2 regions of the Streptosporangium sp. NPDC087985 genome follow, and region 1 is predicted to be linked to the other one. Evidence: riboswitches for the same ligand, from Rfam matches in the RefSeq annotation. Region 1 holds a riboswitch; the other holds the start of a gene.
What was found. A riboswitch is a leader RNA that binds a small molecule or an ion and turns the genes downstream of it on or off. The one in region 1 is predicted to bind S-adenosylmethionine.
Positions count from the first base shown of each region.

Region 1 (4,412 bases):
AGCAGATGGCCCGGGAGCATCTCGCGCAGCACCTGGACGTTGTTGTAGGAGGCCGAGCGGAGCTTCAGCCGCCACGGGGTCTTCTCGCCGCGGGAGACCAGGTAGTAGCCGTTGATGCCGAGCGGGTTCTCGGTCCAGGCGTAGGTGTGGCCCTCGGGGACCTTGAGCACCTTGGGCAGGCGCTGGTTGATCGGCCCCTGCGGCAGCTCCCGGAGCCGTTCCAGGCAGGCGTCGGCCAGGTCCAGGGAGACCTTCACCTGCTCCAGCAGCACCTCGAACCGGGCGTGGCAGTCTCCGGCCGACCGGGTGACGACCTTCACCGGCAGCTCGCCGTAGGCGAGGTAGGGCTCGTCCCTGCGCAGGTCCATGTCCACCCCGGAGGCACGGGCGATCGGGCCGCTCACGCCGTACTGCATGATCGTTTCACGGTCCAGCACGCCCACCCCGACCGTGCGGGCCAGGAAGATCTCGTTCCCGGCGATCAGGTTCTCGATGTCGGGCAGCCGCCGCCGCACGTCCGCGACGGCGCGCGAGGTCCGGTCCGTCCACCCCTCCGGCAGGTCCTCCTTGAGGCCGCCGACCCGGTTGAACATGTAGTGCATCCGCCCGCCGGAGATCTCCTCCATCACGGCCTGGAGGGTCTCGCGCTCCCGGAACGCGTAGAAGACCGGGGTGATCGCGCCGAGCTCCAGCGGGTAGGACCCGAGGAACATCAGGTGGCTGAGCACCCGGTTGAGCTCGGCCAGCAGGGTGCGCGTCCAGACCGCCCGGACCGGCACCTCCATGCCGAGCATCCGCTCCACCGCGAGCACGACGCCCAGCTCGTTGGAGAACGCCGACAGCCAGTCGTGCCGGTTGGCCAGCACGATGATCTGCCGGTAGTCACGCACCTCGAACAGCTTCTCCGCGCCGCGGTGCATGTAGCCCACGATCGGTTCGGCCGCGCTGATCCGCTCTCCGTCCAGCGTGAGCCGCAACCGCAGCACCCCGTGTGTGGACGGATGCTGCGGTCCGATGTTGAGGACCATGTCCTCGGTCGCCAGCTCCTTGCCCCGCGCTCCCTGCACGGCGCTCGCTCCGGCGCCCATCCCCACGCTGATCTCCCGGGGCCCGTCTCCGGCGCGACGCTCAGTCATAGGACCATGCTGCCACGTCAGTCCCGCGAGACAAGCTCCCGCAGGGCGGCGACCAGACGGTCGACGTGCTCCTCGGTGGTGCCGATCCCGATCGAGGCACGGACGGCGGAGGCGGTGACGTCGTCGCAGCCACCGTCCTTGGCTCCGAGGAGGTGCCGGACGAAGGGGTGGGCGCAGAACTTGCCGTCGCGCACGCCGATGCCGTACTCACCGGACAGGACCTCGGCGACCTCGCGGGCGGTGAAGCCGTCCACCACGAAGGAGACGATGCCGACGCGGGGGTGGCCGGGTCCCCACAGGGAGAGCTCGTGGACGCCCTCGACGGCGGCGAGGCCGGCGCGGAGGCGTCCGATCAGGCGCTCCTCCTCCCGGAGCAGCGCGCTCCAGCCGGTGGCGGTCAGCGCGTCGCAGGCGGCGGCCAGGGCGATGGCGCCCAGGACGTTGGGGGTGCCGGCCTCGTGGCGGGCCTCGGGGTCGGTGTGCCACTCGGTCCCGTCGTCGTCGACGGCCTTCACCGCGCCGCCGCCCCGCAGGTACGGCTCCGCCTCCGACAGCCAGTCGGCGCGGCCGATCAGGGCGCCCGCGCCGAACGGGGCGTAGAGCTTGTGGCCGGAGAAGACCACGTAGTCCAGGTCCAGCGCGGTCAGGTTGAGAGGGCGGTGCGGGACGAGCTGGGCGGCGTCGACGAGGATGCGGGCGCCGTGCCGGTGGGCGATATGGGCCAGGGCGGCGATCGGCCAGAGCTCGCCCGTGACGTTGGAGGCCGCGGTCACGACCAGCAGCGTGGGGCCGTCGATCCCGGCCAGTACCTCGTCGACGGCGCGGACCGCCTCGCCGGGGAGGGCGGGAGGCGCGAGCCGTACGGTGTCGGCCCAGGGCAGGAGCGAGGCGTGGTGCTCGGTGTCGAAGACCACGACGGTGGTCCCCTCGGGCAGGCTGCGGGCCAGCAGGTTGGTCGCGTCGGTGGTGTTCCGCGTGAAGATCACCGCGTCGCCGGGGCGCGTGCCGATGAAGGAGCGGACCGTGTTCCGGGCCTGCTCGTAGCGGGCCGTGGTGAGCTGGGAGGCGTATCCGGCGCCGCGGTGGACACTGGAGTAGGCCGGGAGCGCGGCGGTGACGGCGGCGCTCACCGGCTCCAGACAGGGCGCGCTGGCGGCGTAGTCGAGGTTGGCGTAGGGGACGAGCCTGCCGCCCTTGGCGGGGACCTCAAGGTCCGAGCCGAGAACCCTGGGGATCCGCCGATCGTCGGAGACGCGGGTCGAGGGGACGGCTGCGGCGGTGGTGGAGATCGTCAGTGCGGACACGCCAAGGCTCCTTGGAGGTCATCGGACCCCAACCCATGGCGTTGGTGCGTGGAGCCCGCGCTTGCCCGGCACACCTCGTGCCGGACCAGGTCCTCACCCGGGGCACCCCGCCGCGGACGCGAGGGTTGCCGGCCAGCGAGCCGGGGCTTGTCACTGGCACTCATGACCTATGGGGGGAACTATAACCGACGCCACGGGCCGGACAAGCAGACTGAGTCTTAAGTCAACATTAGGATGCTTACGTGCGCTTTGATCCTTGGAATCCGGAATTCGTCGCCCATCCCTACGAGGTCTACGACGAGCTGAGGCGGCAGCGCCCGGTCAGCTTCTTCGAGCCGACCGGCCAGTGGCTGATCGCCCGGCACGCCGACGTCAACGCGCTGCTGCGCGACCGCAGGCTCGGCCGCTCCTACCTGCACGTGGCCACGCACGCCGAGTTCGGCAGGCCGGACGACCCCGAGTTCCAGGACCCGTTCTGGCGGGTGGTCAGGGCCGGGATGCTGGACGTCGAGCCGCCGGTCCACACCCGGCTGCGGCGGCTGGTGTCCAAGGCGTTCACCCCGCGCATGGTCGAGGCGCTCCGTCCCAAGGTCGCCCGGATCGCCGGCGAGCTGGTGGACGGGTTCGTCGAGCGCGGCGGCGGTGACCTGATCGCCGAGGTGGCCGAACCCCTCCCGGTGACCGTGATCGCCGAGATGCTCGGCGTTCCCGAGGCCGACCGGCACCTGCTGCGGCCCTGGTCCGCCGACATCTGCGGGATGTACGAGCTCAGCCCCTCGGTCGAGGCCCAGCACACCGCGGTGCGCGCGGCGGAGGAGTTCTCGGCCTACCTCGTCGAGCTGGCCCGTGCCCGCCGGGCGGACCCCGGTGACGACCTGATCAGCGCGCTGGCCCTGGTGGCGGACGAGGGTGACAAGCTCACCGAGGAGGAGCTGGTCGGCACCTGCGTGCTGCTGCTCAACGCCGGGCACGAGGCCACCGTCAACGTCACCGGCAACGGCTGGTGGTCGCTGTTCCGCAACCCGGCCGAGCTGGAGCGCCTCCGCGCCGACCACGGCCTGCTGCCCACGGCGATCGAGGAGCTGATGCGGTGGGACACCCCGCTGCAGATGTTCGAGCGCTGGGTCCTGGAGGACATCACGGTGGGCGGGGTGGACATCCCGCGAGGTACCGAGGTGGCGCTGCTGTTCGGCTCGGCCAACCGCGACCCCGAGGTGTTCGCCGACCCCGACCGCCTGGACGTCGGCCGGGTGGACAACCCACACATCTCCTTCGGCGCGGGCATCCACTTCTGCCTGGGCGCGCCGCTGGCCAGGATCGAGCTGGTCGAGTCGTTCGGCGCGCTGCTGCGCAAGGCGCCGAAGCTCGAACTGACCGCCGAGCCCACCTGGGGCCCCGGCTACGTCATCCGAGGCCTGGAGTCCCTCCAGGTCCGCGTCTGACCCACCCCGCCCGGTGCCGATCTGTCTGCGGGCTCCGTCTTCAGAGGCGGTCCTGGGTGAGCCAGCCGAAGGCGCCGAGCCCTTCGGGGGCGATCAGCTCCGCCTCCTCCGAGGACCTGGCCAGGGCGTGGAGGTAGCCGCGGGGGTCGCTGCGGGCGCGGTCGACGGGCGGGCGGGAGCCGGTGACGCCGAGGGCGCGTAGTGCCTGCCGCTGGGTGGTCAGGGCCGTCGTGACGGCCCCTGCGCGCTCTCCGGCGGCCGCGCAGGCGTCCAGGGCCACGTGGGCGGTGATGTCGCACGAGCCGTCCGGCACGGGCGCGACGAGTGCCCCGTCGCGGTAACCGGCCAGTGTTCCGTACGGCGGGCGGCCGTCCACAGGGTGTGCGTAGTCGATCGCGATCGCCCGCCCGCGGGCCAGCCGTACGATCACCGACGCCCAGGCCTCGTCGCGGGGCCTGCCGATCTCGGCCCGCTCGCCCACCGCCCGCATCGGCCACCAGCGGGCCAGCCAGGCCAGGTCGGCCTCCTGC
Region 1 is NZ_JBIUTQ010000016.1:98,434-102,845, reverse strand. Features, by position in the region: gene ACIN94_RS24985 (NADH-quinone oxidoreductase subunit D) at 1-1,136, opposite strand, end outside; gene ACIN94_RS24980 (aminotransferase class V-fold PLP-dependent enzyme) at 1,154-2,440, opposite strand; SAM riboswitch class IV at 2,493-2,608, opposite strand; gene ACIN94_RS24975 (cytochrome P450) at 2,683-3,882, shown strand; gene ACIN94_RS24970 (SAM-dependent methyltransferase) at 3,923-4,412, opposite strand, start outside.

Region 2 (4,412 bases), on a different contig from region 1:
GCGACTCCGTTCGGCGGGTCCCATCGTCTCGATCCAGGGTTGGCACTCTCCAACGGGGAGTGCCAACGAACTGTTTAGCACTCTACCCCGTCGAGTGCAAGCGACGCCGCCCTGACCTGCGTCCAGCTTAGAGCGAGATACGTGATTCACAGCGAAGGCCCGGCCCACCGGTAGGAGCGGCGAGCCGGGCCGACGTGCGGGGAGATCCGCGCGGACCGCGCTGCCACGGGATCTGCCGGCGTTTCCCGACGGATGGATGGAACGGCTACGTCAGACTGCCCGGACGGACTCCGCCTGGGGACCCTTCTGGCCCTGGGTGATCTCGAACTCGACCCGCTGGCCCTGTTCGAGCGCACGATAGCCGTCCATCATGATCGCGGAGTAATGGACGAACACATCCTTACCACCGTCGACCGCGATGAAGCCGTAGCCCTTGTCCGCGTTGAACCATTTGACGGTGCCTTGCGCCACTTCCGACTCCTCTTACTGGGCTTGAGGACATCGCCCATTCCTCTCGCGAAGCCCCCAATCTTCGAGGCATGGACATCGCCTACGTCGATCATTGTCGACGATACCCGTGGGACACCGTGGGGCAACAGAGTCAATCAGAAAACCACTACTTTACGCACGCATTCAGGGCCGGAACCGTGTTTTGCCGGAGCGTTTGTTCGGTCAGAAATCGAATCACATTCCTGGGCCACCGGCCCGGACTCCCCCCCACATGACACGACACCCGCACGCGGCCAGGCCGGGTGCGGGTGTCGTGGAGATGCGGTGCGGGCACCGCTGGAGATGCCGAGGATCAGCCTCCGGCGACCGCCGGAATGATGGAGACCTGAACGCCGGACGGCGTGGCCGTGTCGAGATTGTCCGCGAAACGGACGTCCTCATCCCCGACGTACACATTGACAAAACGGCGAATCTTGCCCGTCTCATCAAGAATGCGAGCACCAATCCCGGGGAAGTCGGCGTCGAGCTTCTGCAGAACCTCGCGCAGCGTCGCTCCTTCTCCACCCACCTCGGAGGAGCCGTCGGTGTAGGTCCGGAGAATAGTCGGAATCCGCACAGAAACGCTCATAACTCAGTACCTTTCACATATTTTCAGGCGATAACCGTACGGAATGCGTCGAGAGACGGACGGATGACAGCGGTGGGGCGCGCCTGGCCCGCCACCGCATCGAGGGTCTTGAGACCGTCACCGGTGTTGAGGACCACGGTCTCGGCGTCGGGGTCGATCCGCCCCGAGGCGACCAGCTTGCGCAGCACGCCGACGGTGACTCCGCCCGCGGTCTCGGCGAAGATCCCCTCGGTCCTGGCCAGCAGCCGGATCGCGTCGACGATCTCGGTGTCCGTGACGTCCTCCACCCCGCCGCCGGTGCGCCGGGCGATGTCCAGCACGTAGGGACCGTCGGCGGGGTTCCCGATCGCCAGCGACTTGGCTATGGTGTCGGGCCTGACCGGGCGGATCACGTCGTGGCCCGCCTTGTAGGCGGCCGAGACCGGCGAGCACCCCTCGGCCTGGGCACCGAAGATCTTGTACGGCCTGTCCTCGACGAGGCCGAGTGCGATCAACTCCTTGAACGCCTTGTCGATCTTCGTGAGCTGGGAGCCGGACGCGACCGGGATGACGATCTGGTCGGGGATGCGCCAGCCGAGCTGCTCGGCGATCTCGTAGGCCAGGGTCTTGGAGCCCTCGGCGTAGTAGGGCCGCAGGTTGACGTTCGCGAAGCCCCACCTCTCGCCCAGCTCGTCCCCGATGAGCTCGGAGCAGAAGCGGTTCACGTCGTCGTAGGTGCCCTCGATGCCGATGAGCCGGCCCCCGTACACCGACGCCATGACGATCTTGGCCTGCTCCAGGTCCGCGGGGATGAACACGCAGGCGTCCAGCCCAGCCCGGGCGGCGGCCGCGGTCACCGCGCCCGCCAGGTTGCCGGTGGAGGAGCAGGAGAGGGTGTGGAAGCCGAAGTTGCGGGCCGCCTCGACGGCGATGGCCACCACGCGGTCCTTGAAGGAGTGCGTGGGGTTGCCCGAGTCGTCCTTCACGTGCAGCGAGCGCAGGCCCAGCTCGCGGGCGAGGTTGCCGGCGTTGACGAGCCTGGTCCAGCCGGGGTTCATGTTGGGCTTGGTGGCCACATCCGCCGGGACGGGCAGCAGGGAGCGGTAACGCCAGATGCTGGCAGGGCCCTCGGCGATCTGCTCACGGGTCACGTGCCCGAAGTCGTAGGCGATCTCCAGGGGCCCGAAACACTCGGCACAGGCGAAGTCGGGACCGAGGTCGTAGCGGGCACCGCACTCGCGACAGGACAGCGCCACGGCGGGGCCGAAGCGCCGGCTCCGCGTGTCTTCGACACGGCCGAGCGAGGAGGTGGAGGTGGTTTCACTGCTTGCGAGCGCCATGAAGCGAGGCCTTTCCCTCATCTTCGTCTGCGACCACCCTGGTCGCAGACCGGAATTGGCACCTGTCCCGGCCGACCTCGTCAGATCACGAGTCTTGAACCGGGAGGGTTGCCGGGGCTTCGCAGGGCCGGTCCCTCCACCCCTCTGGATGAGCAAATATTCAGTTGGAGACCTGACGAGCAGGTCGTACGCACTCTACCTCGCCTTCCCGTCACCCTGACCAGATGTCTCACTCCGCGAGATGCAACGTGTTACCTGTCGGACAGCCGGATCAGAGCCGCCGGCCGTGGAACGGACCGCCCACACCTGCCCGCAGCCGGATCATTAACGCTACGGCGGGGTCAGGGGTCACCGCCCCGCGTCCCGTCCGTTCTCGGAGAGCCAACGGCGCTCCACCCCGGACGGGCATTCGATCACCCGTCCGGCGCGGAGCGCCGTCCCACTTCCGGCCTGCGCCGTCATCCACGCCCCAGGATGATCACTCTGGGCGTGGGTTACGGCGCGCTGTAGCCCAGGCTGTAGTTGCCGGAGCCGCTGAATGCGTTCACGCGGTAACGGTAGTAGCCGGGCGTGCCGGTATAGCTGATCTTCTCGTCGGGGTTCGGACTGTCGGAGGTGGCGACGGTAACCCAGGCCCGGCCGTTCCACTTCTGCAGATAGAGGTCGAAGTCGGTGCCGTCGGGGCCGTCCAGGCAGCCGGAGTGGACACCTCTCGCGTTCGACCGGTAGTACAGGTTGTTCGGCTGGTAGGCGGATTTACCGCTGGCCAGCGTGCCGGTGACGGTCTTCGCGTAGCCGGTGCAGAAGCTCGAAGTCGGCGGAGTCGTCGGAGTCGGCGGAGTCGTCGGTGAGATCGGTGGCGGCGGAGTGGAACCGGCGCTGGTCATCAAGGTCAGGCCGTACGCCGAGAGGATCGGGGCGATCGGCTGGAAGTAGGTGACTCCCCCGGAGGTGCAGTCGCCGGAGCCGCCGGAGGTGACCCCTTGAGCCTGGTCGACGGCGATGAAGGAACCACCGGAGTCGCCGGGCTCGGCACAGACGTTGGTCCGGACCAGTTCGTTGATGGTGCCCTGGGGGTAGGTGACGCTGGTGTTGCGCTGCTGGATGGTGCCGCAGTGCCAGCCGGTGGTGGAGCCCGATCGGCAGACCGAGGCGCCCTCGATGGACGCGGTGAAGCCGGCGACGTTCACCACGCCGCCGGTGCCGTTGCTCACCGATGACGTGGGCGTCCAGTCGCCGTTCACCGCGACCCAGGAGTAGTCGTTGCCCGGGAAGGTCGACGCCTGGAAGACGCCTTGATTTTCCTGGTTGAAGCCGGCCGTGGTGTCGCCCGTCGTCCCGCAGTGACCGGCGCTGACGAAACCGTTCTGGGTCCCCTTGGTCACGGGGAAACCGATCGAACAGCGTTCGGTGCTGTTGATGTAGTAGGCGTTGCCGCCCACCAGATCGTAGAAGAGCTGAGGCCGTTCAATGGACGACACCACCCGCACCGCGACCGGATCCACATCGGAGGCCTCGATGACGGCCGCGGTCGTCGAGGGCGCGTCGGACAGGATGACGACCTTGTTGGTCCTCACATCGACATAACGCACCAGTCCGTTCCGGTGGGCGGACAGAGCGGCGTCGACCTTGTCGATGATCGCGTTGAGCTCCGTGAGCGGCCGCTTGACGATCTCGGCCCGGGCCCCCTTGGAGACGATCGCGGGGACGTGGCCTTCATTGGTGGTGGCCACCACGAGGGTCTGTGCGAGGTCTCCCGACAGCCAGGAGCCACCGAAGTCGCTGCCGAGCTCCCCGCGGAGCCGCACCTCGACCGACGCCAGGCGGATCTCGTTGAGCAGGCGGGTCTGGGCCTGCTGCCTGGTCAGATGGAGATCGCGCTGGAGTGCCTCCAGCATGCCCGGCGGCGGTTTCGCGGCGACCACAGCGGCTGCGACGTCTGGTGTGCGGGACGTGCGGGATTGGGCGACGGCCGGAGCGGCCGTCAGGGTCAGGGCGGTGATCGCCAGAACGCA
Region 2 is NZ_JBIUTQ010000005.1:355,095-359,506, forward strand. Features, by position in the region: gene ACIN94_RS14735 (cold-shock protein) at 271-471, opposite strand; gene ACIN94_RS14740 (MoaD/ThiS family protein) at 803-1,078, opposite strand; gene thrC (threonine synthase) at 1,102-2,397, opposite strand; SAM riboswitch class I at 2,412-2,552, opposite strand; gene ACIN94_RS14750 (S1 family peptidase) at 2,892-4,412, opposite strand, start outside.
Region 2: another riboswitch for S-adenosylmethionine. It lies ahead of thrC (threonine synthase); the one in region 1 lies ahead of ACIN94_RS24980 (aminotransferase class V-fold PLP-dependent enzyme).